DNA from 2 places in the Listeria sp. ILCC792 genome. Region 1 is predicted to be linked to the other one. Evidence: a T-box and tRNA genes for the amino acid it is inferred to sense, from the RefSeq annotation. Region 1 holds a T-box; the other holds one or more tRNA genes.
The links. A T-box is a leader RNA that pairs with one kind of tRNA and senses whether it is charged. The one in region 1 lies ahead of trpS (tryptophan--tRNA ligase), so its partner is inferred to be a tRNA-Trp.
Positions count from the first base shown of each region.

Region 2: it has a tRNA-Trp gene. The T-box ahead of trpS (tryptophan--tRNA ligase) is inferred to sense a tRNA for this amino acid. The anticodon was not compared.

Region 1 is NZ_FYBO01000002.1:272,281-280,425, reverse strand. Features, by position in the region: gene CFS60_RS03985 (MarR family winged helix-turn-helix transcriptional regulator) at 1-307, shown strand, start outside; gene CFS60_RS03980 (organic hydroperoxide resistance protein) at 319-735, shown strand; gene trpS (tryptophan--tRNA ligase) at 777-1,769, opposite strand; T-box leader at 1,841-2,051, opposite strand; gene CFS60_RS03970 (DUF3899 domain-containing protein) at 2,098-2,445, opposite strand; gene CFS60_RS03965 (peptide ABC transporter substrate-binding protein) at 3,082-4,761, shown strand; gene opp3b (oligopeptide ABC transporter permease) at 4,999-5,928, shown strand; gene opp3C (oligopeptide ABC transporter permease) at 5,928-6,959, shown strand; gene CFS60_RS03950 (ABC transporter ATP-binding protein) at 6,977-8,056, shown strand; gene CFS60_RS03945 (ABC transporter ATP-binding protein) at 8,049-8,145, shown strand, end outside.
Region 2 is NZ_FYBO01000015.1:44,637-47,860, reverse strand. Features, by position in the region: rRNA gene rrf (5S ribosomal RNA) at 1-97, shown strand, start outside; tRNA gene CFS60_RS13100 (tRNA-Asn) at 108-182, shown strand; tRNA gene CFS60_RS13095 (tRNA-Ser) at 200-287, shown strand; tRNA gene CFS60_RS13090 (tRNA-Glu) at 320-391, shown strand; tRNA gene CFS60_RS13085 (tRNA-Val) at 439-514, shown strand; tRNA gene CFS60_RS13080 (tRNA-Met) at 524-597, shown strand; tRNA gene CFS60_RS13075 (tRNA-Asp) at 602-677, shown strand; tRNA gene CFS60_RS13070 (tRNA-Phe) at 681-753, shown strand; tRNA gene CFS60_RS13065 (tRNA-Tyr) at 769-852, shown strand; tRNA gene CFS60_RS13060 (tRNA-Trp) at 866-939, shown strand; tRNA gene CFS60_RS13055 (tRNA-His) at 968-1,040, shown strand; tRNA gene CFS60_RS13050 (tRNA-Gln) at 1,056-1,127, shown strand; tRNA gene CFS60_RS13045 (tRNA-Gly) at 1,133-1,204, shown strand; tRNA gene CFS60_RS13040 (tRNA-Cys) at 1,219-1,292, shown strand; tRNA gene CFS60_RS13035 (tRNA-Leu) at 1,341-1,424, shown strand; gene CFS60_RS13030 (Crp/Fnr family transcriptional regulator) at 1,814-2,353, shown strand; gene CFS60_RS13025 (MarR family winged helix-turn-helix transcriptional regulator) at 2,450-2,881, shown strand; gene CFS60_RS13020 (GNAT family N-acetyltransferase) at 2,878-3,224, shown strand, end outside.

The DNA of each region.
Region 1 (8,145 bases):
CGCCCTCTGGGAACAAGACGCACAGAGCGTAATGGAACTTGGCGCACAGCTAGATTTAGATAGCGGAACACTGACCCCTTTGCTTAAAAGAATGGAACAAGATGGGCTAGTCCTCCGGAACCGCAAGCAAAGCGACGAGCGTGTCGTCATCATCTCTTTGACGGAAAAGGGTAGCCAATTGGAAGGCGCAGTTATTGGCGCAGTGAATGCATGCATTCAGCAATTGTTTTCTGGGCAAGTTGGGCATACAAATTTACTTGCAGATGTGAAAAACTTGAATGAGACACTTAAAAGTTATTTAATTTAGGAGGAGAAAAAATGAAAAAATTATATGAAACAACGGTTGTTAATACAGGTGGCAGAAGCGGGGAAGTGCATTCAGAGGACAATGTCTTTTTCTTTGATATTTCGGCGCCGAAGGAACTTGGTGGCGACGGAGGCGGTGGCACAAATCCAGAACAGCTATTTGCCGCCGGATATAGCTCTTGCTTTAATAGCGCGCTGGAACTTGTTATGGGAAAAGCAGGCGTAACAGGCAAAAGCGAAGTAACCGCAACAGTTTCCCTATATAACGATCCAGAAGACAACGGATTTAAAGTTGGTGTGGATTTGGTAGCACATATCGACGGCGTGGACGAAGCGACTGCCAAAGAGTTGATTGAAAAAGCCCACCAAGTTTGTCCGTACAGCAAAGCAACACGCGGCAACATCGATGTTACGCTGCAAATTGTATAAGCAAGAAGCCAAAATCAAAAAATTGATTTTGGCTTCTTTTTTTAACGGCGTTTGCGGCCGAGTCCAATGGCATTTTCCATTTTTTTAAGGGTCTTATTAGCAACAAAACGGGCTTTTTCAGCACCTTCATCAAGAATTCTATCCAATTCATCAGATTGCAGAAAGTCTTCGTAGCGCGTTTGAATCGGCTCTAATTCCTGAACAACCAATTCGGCAAGGTCAGATTTAAAATCGCCATAGCCTTTCCCCGCGTATTTTTCTTCGATGGCAGAAACCGTTTCGCCCGTTAAAGCAGAATAAATGGAGAGTAAGTTAGAAATACCAGGCTTACTTTCCTTGTCATATTGCACGACACCAGATGAATCGGTGACCGCACTCTTGATTTTCTTCCTAATCGTGCTTGGAGGATCTAACAAATAGATGGCACTTTTAATATTTTCATCGGATTTACTCATTTTTTTCGTTGGTTCCTGTAAAGACATCACGCGCGCGCCTTGTTTTGGAACGAAAATATCGGGCATTTTAAAGATTTCGTTATGTTTTTTGTTAAAGCGATCCGCTAAATCACGCGTTAATTCAATGTGCTGCTTTTGGTCGTCACCAACCGGAACAAGATCGGTTTGATAGAGTAAAATATCGGCAGCCATTAGCGGCGGATAAGTTAGTAGTCCTGCGCTGACACCAGCTTTCCCAGCAGACTTATCTTTAAATTGGGTCATTCGCTCCAGCTCGCCAATGTACACATTACATTGCAAAATCCATGCAGCTTGCGCGTGCGCCGGAACTTCTGATTGAATAAATAAGGTCGCTTTCTCTGGGTCTAAACCAACCGCTAAATACAGTGCGGCCAAGCTTCTAATTTGCTTTCTAAGTTTTAAGCGGTCTTGAGGCACCGTAATGGCGTGCTCGTCAACAATACAGTAGTAGCAGTCATATTCGTCTTGGAAGCTACCAAACTGTTTTAATGCGCCGATATAATTCCCAAGTGTTAAATCACCACTCGGTTGAATACCAGAAAAAATAACTTTTTTCATCCTGTTTTCCTCCTAAAATTAATATGCGATCGAGAGAACATAAAAACCGCCCGTCTCTAGCAAAAAATTCTGCTAGGGACGAACGGTTTGTCCGCGGTACCACCCTAATTGCTTTAAAAAGCACTCATAAGATAACGGTCTTAAGCCGCCACTTGCTACTAAAAGTTCACAAGCAGTTCTCGGGAAGCCCATTCCATTTTGTTCTATACTTGTTTCCACCAAACACAAGCTCTCTATAAATAGTTTACACAAAATGTACTATTTTCCCTCTAACGCATCAGTTATAGTAATGACATTTTACCAAGAAATGGAATAAGCTGTCAAACTCTTACATATAATAAAACAGCATAACAAGAAAACTTGAAGCAAGCACAATGAGAGAACTAATCAAAATATCGAGATACGGAATGCCGACAAGTTCCGAGAGCATCATATCCGAAAACTCGTTATCTTCTTCGCCTTTAAATTTCCGGGACACTTTACGAAAACCGTCGTGTACGCGGTCAAGAAAGCCAGAGCGCATAATATAAACGATAAGACCTATTATGAAGACGCTAAAACCAACATAAAAGGAAAGGTCAATATACTGCAGGAGCGTAAAATGTTGCTGAAAAAGCATTATAATTAGAATAAGAACTTCTTGAATAACCGTATAGATGATTAATCGTTTTAACAAATGCATGTCACCTCGCGTTTTTGATTCTTGTATTACTTTAGCATAAAAAAAGAAGGTAGACGAATTTTAATTGTTTAGCAGATATGACGACAGATTATTCGGACAATTGTAGATATTTAGTAATAAATGAGTGAGTGACTGGCTTTCTGATGATGTAATGAAATGTTACAATTTTTTATTTTGAAAAATCCCATTATATCAACCTTTTTATTAATGATTCATAAATTAAATTTATTTTTTAGTCTTTTTATATAGACAAGAGCAAAAAAAAAGTATATAAATAAATATAATCCTAAAATTATTCGGGATTAACATCACTTTTTGTTAGTATTTTAGTTTTGCTTGTTTTTTGATAGACAAATTCCGAATTCAAGGCAAAAGTAGTTTGACTAAACTAGATTTATTTTCTGAAAACTTAATCAATGGTGTTTCGTCTTTCAAATCAATGTACTAAACGTATGTGTTATTTGTCAGACTTTTCATATTCTTTAGCCATTGTGAGAATTTTTTTGAAATTTATCACTTTTAGCCTTGATTTGAAATATTTGGTTAAATCAATTTACAAAGCTTAAAAAACTGAGGTATAATAACAAGTGAAACAATTTTTCAGAAAAATAAAAAAGGGAGGTATATTTAGTGAAAAAATCTAAATTATTTTTAGCTCTTGGATTGACACTTGTACTGAGCTTAGTCTTAGTAGCATGTGGAGGAGGAAATGATTCTTCGTCCGACGATAAAAAAGGCTCAGGTGATGGTAAAGCATCAGGGGAACAAGTTCTTAACTTGTCAGAATCAGCATTAATTCCTTCTGCTGATAGTTCAAAAGCAGATGACCAAGTTGGTTTAAATGTACTTAACCAAACAAATGAAGGTCTATATGCGCTTGACAAAGATGGTATTCCTGCAATTGCTGGAGCCGCTGAAGAACCAAAAGTTAGTGATGACAAAACAGTCTATACCTTCAAATTACGTGACGATGCAAAATGGTCTAACGGTGACCCTGTTACAGCCAAAGATTATGTCTTTGCTTGGCAACGTGCGGTTAACCCAGACACAGCTGCAACGTATTCTTACTTATTCTCCGCTATCAAAAATGGTGAAGAAATTGTAGCAGGTAAGATGAAACCTGAAGAATTAGGGATTAAAGCAGTAGATGATAAAACTCTTGAAATTACATTATCTAAACCAGCTGCTTACATTAATTCATTATTCGCATTCCCAACATTCTTCCCATTAAATGAGAAGTTTGTAACGGAAAAAGGCGAAAAATATGCTCAAAACAGTGATAATATTTTATATAACGGTCCTTTCGTATTGAAAGATTGGACAGGAACGAATAAAAAATGGACTTACGTTAAAAACGATAACTACTGGGATAGAGACGCTGTGAAATTGAAACAAATCAATGTTCAAGTTGTTCAAGACGCAGGAACTAACTTAAATCTTTATAACACTGGTAAAATTGACCGCGCGCTTCTAAGTGCTGAATATTCTGCCCAAAATAAAGATAATAAAGACTACACTGTAGTTAATGATTCTTCAACTTTCTACATTAAATTTAACCAAGAACGCAAAGGGAAGAAAACTCCACTTGCAAATAAAAACATTCGTAAAGCAATTGCACTTGCAATTGATAAAGAAGCGTATGTAAATACTGTACTTCAAAATGGTTCTAAACCAGCTAACAACTTAGTGCCACCAGATTTCACATTTGATCCAGGTAACAAAGAAGACTATGTGAAAGAATCTGGCGCACACTTAGAATACAATAAAGAAGAAGCTCAAAAAGCTTGGAAACAAGGTTTGAAAGAGCTAGGAGTAAGTAACCTTACTTTAGAATTTACAAGTGATGATACTGAAAATGCTAAAAAATCTTCTGAATTTATTCAAAACCAATTAGAAACTAACCTTGATGGTTTGAAAGTGAACCTTAAAAATGTACCATTCAAGATTCGCTTGCAAAACGACCAAAACCAAGATTATGATGTTTCTATGAGTGGTTGGGGTCCTGACTATCAAGATCCATCTACTTTCTTAGATTTATTCCAAACAGGTGGCGCTCAAAACAGAATGAGCTACTCTAATCCTGATTATGATAAAATCTTAGAAGATGCAGCTGTGACTTATGCGGCTGAACCACAAAAACGTTGGGATGAAATGGTTAAAGCAGAGCAAATCTTGCTTACAGATGATGTAGCGATTTCGCCACTTTACCACCGTTCAAATGCATACTTGCAACAATCTTATATTAAGGATTTACAAAAAAATCCATTTGGTCCTGACTATACGTACAAAAATACGTATTTGACTAAATAAGTTTTTAAGAAATGCTTGACTTGAGAGAGAGTATATTTCGATATACTCTCTCATTTTGCTGATGTTTTGCGAGATGCAACAAAACGCTTTAACGTCATATTTAAATTTGGAAAAAGTAGGTTTTGAGAAAATTACTTGATTAACATATGTAATGAAATAAAATAAAGGCTCTAAGCATATGGCGAATTTTTGAAAACCTTTAACACATAAAAATAAATTTGGGAGGTGTAGAGATAGATGGCAAAATATACGTTAAAACGCGTTTTCTACATGTTAATAACACTCTTCATTATTGCTTCGGTTACATTCTTCCTAATGAAGCTTTTGCCGGGTACACCGTATCGTAATCAGGAAAAACTATCTGATGAGCAAATTCATATTATGAATGAGAAATACGGTTTAAATGATCCGGTGCCTGTTCAATATTTTAATTATATGACAGGTTTAGTAAAAGGGGATTTAGGGGTATCTTTCCAACTTGACAATCGTCCTGTATCTGAAATTCTAGGCGCGCTTATTGGTCCATCCATCACACTCGCACTAGAAGCAATGGTTTTTGGTCTTTTCTTTGGTATTATTTTAGGAGTTATCGCCGCCATGTATCAGAATAGGTGGCCTGACTATACCAGTACCTTCATTGCGATACTAGGAAAATCGATTCCTTCTTTCGTCTTCGCTACAGTCCTGCAATACTGGATTGGAGCAAAATTACAATGGTTGCCTGTAGCTGGGTGGGGGACTTTTGCAGAATCTATTTTACCAGCATTTGCGCTTGCAATGTTTCCACTTGCAACAGCAGCACGTTTCATGAGAACTGAATTAATTGATGTATTTGCATCTGACTATATTTTGCTTGCCAAAGCAAAAGGGAACAGTCGACCTGAAATAGCAGTGAAACATGCTATTCGAAATGCACTTATTCCGCTTATTACTGTTATAGGACCATTGTCTGTTGCGCTGATGACAGGTTCACTTGTAATTGAAAATATTTATGGGATTCCTGGGATTGGTAGCCAATTTGTAATGTCTATACAAACGAATGATTATCCGGTAATTATGGGAACTACTTTACTATTTGCTGTGATGTTAATACTAGTCATTCTTATTGTAGATATTTTATATGGACTAATTGATCCTCGAATTCGTGTGTCTGGAGGGAAAAAATAATGGCAGAAAAAATTGCAAAAGAAATGTTCCAGCCAGTGCAAATTAAAGATGCTGAAGCAGAAAAAATTTCACGCCCAAGTTTGACTTTCCTTCAAGACTCATGGATACGCGTACGGAAAAATAAAGCTGCTTTAGTTTCAATCATAGTATTAGGGGTTATCGTTTTGATGGCTATTTTTGGGCAATATATGTCACCAAATCTAGGTCCTAAAAATAGTGTTAACTACCAAAATAATCAATATGCAAGTTTACCTCCGAAAGTACCTGGTTTTGAGAATATGCCTTTTTGGAATGGTAAACAGAATATTGGTGGTACAGAAGTAGATGTTTATCAACAAAAAAATGTTGAAGAAGGCACATACTATTGGTTAGGAAGTGATACATTAGGTCGTGACCAATTTGCTCGTATTTGGGCTGGGACACGAGTTTCACTTATTATTGCTGTTGTTGCGGCACTATGTGACTTGGTTGTCGGCGTTGCATACGGACTTATTTCCGGGTATAAAGGTGGCAGAGTTGATAGTATCATGCAAAGAATACTGGAAGTACTCTCCGCTATTCCTAATTTAGTGGTTGTTATTTTGATGATTTTAGTACTGAAAGCTGGTATGGTTTCAATAATTATCGCCATTGCGATGACGAGTTGGATAACGATGGCCAGGGTTGTTAGGGGACAAGTTTTAAAACTGAAAGACCAAGAATTTGTTCTGGCATCCTTAACTCTAGGTGAATCTGTTCCTAAGATTCTAAGCAAGCATCTTTTACCTAACGTAGCAGGTGTTGTTATCATTAACGTTATGTTTAGTATTCCAAGTGCGATATTCTTTGAAGCTTTCTTAAGTTTTATCGGTTTAGGTTTACCTGCGCCGACAGCTTCACTTGGAACATTAATTAATGACGGGTATAAAACCCTTCAAGTATTGCCGTATATGGTTTTATATCCATCGATTGTATTATGTATTATTATGATTGCATTTAACTTAGTAGCTGACGGACTTCGCGATGCGTTCGATCCGAAAATGCGGGACTAAAGGAGAGGTGAGGAAAAATGGAAAAACTATTAGAAGTTAAAGATTTACACATTTCCTTCCACACTTATGCCGGCGAAGTCCAAGCCATTCGTGGAGTGAATTTTGATCTTCATAAAGGTGAAACTCTTGCTATTGTGGGAGAATCAGGTTCTGGGAAATCAGTTACGACAAAAGCAGTTATGAGGTTGCTTCCTGAAAGTAACTCTAGCATAAAATCCGGTCAAATTTTATTTGATGGGAAGGACTTGGCAACAGCGTCTGAAAAGCAAATGCAAAAGATTCGTGGTAAAGATATCTCGATGATTTTCCAAGATCCGATGACGTCGCTTAATCCAACAATGCCGATTTGGAAGCAAATTGCGGAACCGCTTATTAAGCATCAGAAAATTAGTAAGACAGAAGCGCGTAAAACGGCACTTCGCTTACTTCAACTGGTAGGAATTCCGAACGCTGAGGAACGCGTTAAGCAGTATCCGCACCAATTTTCCGGAGGGATGCGCCAACGTGTTGTTATTGCCATTTCACTCGCGTGTAACCCGCAGATTTTAATCGCGGATGAGCCTACGACAGCACTAGACGTAACAATCCAAGCTCAAATTTTAGACCTAATGAAAGATCTTCAACAAAAAATTGATACATCTATCATTTTCATTACGCATGACCTTGGTGTAGTAGCGAATGTGGCGGATAGAGTTGCTGTTATGTATGCAGGGAAAATTGTTGAAATTGGGACGGTAGATGAAATTTTCTATAACCCGCAACACCCGTATACATGGGGCTTGATTAGTTCAATGCCAACGCTTGATACAGATGATGAGGAATTATATGTTATTCCGGGAACTCCTCCTGATTTATTAAAACCGCCAAAAGGTGATGCGTTCGCTGCGCGTAACCAATATGCGATGGCGATAGATTTGGAAGAGCAACCGCCGATGTTTAAAGTATCCGATACGCATTATGCGGCGACTTGGTTACTTCATCCGGATGCGCCTGAAGTAACGCCTCCAGATGCTGTATTAAGACGTCAAGAACAATTTGCGAAGGAACATCCTGGTATGCAAGCTGTTCATGCGAAGGGGGTCGAACAAGGTGAGTGAACGCGAAAAATTACTTGAAATCCACAATTTAAAACAATACTTCAATGAAGGCAAAGCGAATGAAGTTCGTGCTGTGGACGATATTTCTT
Region 2 (3,224 bases), on a different contig from region 1:
AGGTCACACCCGTTCCCATCCCGAACACGGTAGTTAAGCTTCTCTGCGCCGATGGTAGTTGGGGGCTTCCCCCTGTGAGAGTAGGTCGCTGCCGGGCAATGTATTATTCCACAGTAGCTCAGTGGTAGAGCAATCGGCTGTTAACCGATCGGTCGTAGGTTCGAGTCCTACCTGTGGAGCCATTTAATTTTAAAATCTTGGAGAGCTGTCCGAGAGGCCGAAGGAGCACGGTTGGAAACCGTGTAGGCGGGATAACCGTCTCAAGGGTTCGAATCCCTTGCTCTCCGTTTCCAAGTGATTACTACATATTTTATTTTATGGCCCGTTGGTCAAGCGGTTAAGACACCGCCCTTTCACGGCGGTAACACGGGTTCGAATCCCGTACGGGTCACTTTTATTTTAGACAAAAGTTTATTTTTAAGTTAGAATGTTATTTATGGAGGTTTAGCTCAGCTGGGAGAGCATCTGCCTTACAAGCAGAGGGTCAGCGGTTCGATCCCGTTAACCTCCACCATATTATTATCGCGGGGTGGAGCAGTCTGGTAGCTCGTCGGGCTCATAACCCGAAGGTCGCAGGTTCAAATCCTGTCCCCGCAATCGTGGTTCCGTGGTGTAGGGGTTAACATGCCTGCCTGTCACGCAGGAGATCGCGGGTTCAAATCCCGTCGGGACCGCCATTTGGCTTGGTAGCTCAGTTGGTAGAGCACTTGATTGAAGCTCAAGGTGTCGGCAGTTCGATTCTGTCCCAAGCCACTTTTATTTTAATACGGAGGGGTAGCGAAGTGGCTAAACGCGGCGGACTGTAAATCCGCTCCTTCGGGTTCGGTGGTTCGAATCCACTCCCCTCCACCATTATTTTTTTGATAGGGGCATAGTTTAACGGTAGAACAGAGGTCTCCAAAACCTCCAGTGTGGGTTCGATTCCTACTGCCCCTGCCATAACATAAAACTTTATAATTGAATTATGGCGGGTGTGGCGAAGTGGTTAACGCATCGGATTGTGGTTCCGACATTCGTGGGTTCGATTCCCATCATCCGCCCTTTAATTTTATTGATGGGCTATAGCCAAGCGGTAAGGCAACGGATTTTGATTCCGTCATGCGCTGGTTCGAATCCAGCTAGCCCAGTTTTTGCGGAAGTAGTTCAGTGGTAGAACATCACCTTGCCAAGGTGGGGGTCGCGGGTTCGAACCCCGTCTTCCGCTTTTTTCTTTTTTAAGGCGCCATAGCCAAGTGGTAAGGCAGAGGTCTGCAAAACCTTTATCACCGGTTCAAATCCGGTTGGCGCCTCCATTGCTTTTTTCTTTCAAAAATTTTATAATAAGTTTATTCAAACATTATGCCGGCGTGGCGGAATTGGCAGACGCGCTGGACTCAAAATCCAGTGACCGCAAGGTCGTGCCGGTTCGACCCCGGCCGCCGGTATCCAAGCACTCCCAAACCTGTATAGGTTTTGGGGGTTTTCTTTTTTTAGATATGCGTTAAAATTAACGTTTAATTACGTTGTTTTCGTTGCAGTTTTTATTATAACATTGCTAAAATAAATTAATTGAATTTTCTAGAATGGAAAATTGTAGAAAAATGGTCACAATTTAAGGCTAAAAATGTACAAATAGACAAATTTAACACAAGAAAAGTGTGTTATTATAGAGTTATCACATTGTGACTTCTAAAAAGATTGTATTTGCTCACCAGGCACCTATACGAATCTGATTACTTTTAGTTGCCGCAATCCCATTGGAAGTTAGCTGTCAGCCAAACAGCTAACTTTTTTCCTTATTAGGAATAGAGTGATAGAATCTGGAGGAGATTAAATGTACATACCAAAAAAAGAGGTTATAGCTTTTACTGGAAACCAGCAGATTCAGGGTGAAGGTGTTTTTTTAGTTGTAGAAGGATACCTTGTGCAGGAATCCAATGGGACTTTAATAAAAGTTTTAAAGCAAGGGAGTATTTTTCGTCTTGATTCTCAGCATGAATGGTTTCAATTTTTTTCAAGGGGAAAAAGTTTTCTAATGGAGATTGAGCGTGAGAAGTATACGGATGAAATTGTTTGCGATACGATGAAGCGGATGACTGAATCGCTTGAGAGATATCGGTTGCCAGGCAGAGAACGAATTGAGGCAGTTTTATATCAAATTGCTTTGGATGTTGGGGTTGAAAATGATCAGGAAATTTATATTCCGATAGCTTGTAATCAGTCAAAGCTCGCAAAATATAGCAATGTAAGTCGGGAATATTTTATCAAAATTAAAAATGATTTAGTTAAAGAAAAGCGCATTGAAATTCGAAATCGTAGTTGGATTTTGCTTGAAAAGGAAGAATGGGAAACAGTTTGTATGACAGAGGAATAGATAGGAGCATTCAGTTTGAATGCTTTTTTTAAAACATATAGTTGATTTTGTCAACTATATGTTTTATACTAATAAAAATGAAAGAAGGGGAATTGGATGGATCAAATTAGTGAGATTCGGCGATTTAATCGCTTTTATGCTAGCATATTAGGAAAACTTGACCAGAAAATCTATCATAATCCTTATCCGCTGACTGAAGTGAGGGTTTTGCAACAAATTGATTTTGAGAATGGGAAGACGGCTTCTGAGATTGGCGATGCGATTGGGGTTGACCGAGGGTACATGAGTCGCATTGTGAAGAGATTTGAACTTTCGGGGCTGATTCAAAAACAGCAGCTTGCTGGTGATAAACGACACTTTGCACTTTTTATTACGGAAAAGGGGCAGGCGGAGATTGAGAAATTTGTGGCGCTTGCGAACTTGGCGCTTAGCGAAATGACGCAGAAATTGACGGATCAGGAGATGCGGGATTTGGTTGAAGCGATGAGCGTGATTGAAAAATTGCTTTCAAAGGAGGAATTGACATGAAGATTGAAAAATATACGGAACGTTACCATGAAGAGGTTGTCGCATTGATTTTGCGCATTCAGCAGAAGGAGTTTAATGTGCCGATTTCGCTTTCGGATCAGCCAGATTTGATGGATATTGGGAACTTCTACGCTGACGGGGGATTTTGGATTGCGCGTGATGGAGACACTGTTGTGGGCACGATTGCTACATGGTTTATCGACGGGCCAAACGCAACCATTCGCAAGCTTTTTACGGATGAAAATTATCGAGGAAAAGAATATCAAACGGGGCAGCGCCTTTTAGAAACGCTTGAAGAATTTTGTGCGCAAAACGGCAAGTCACATATTTTTTTAGGAACGAC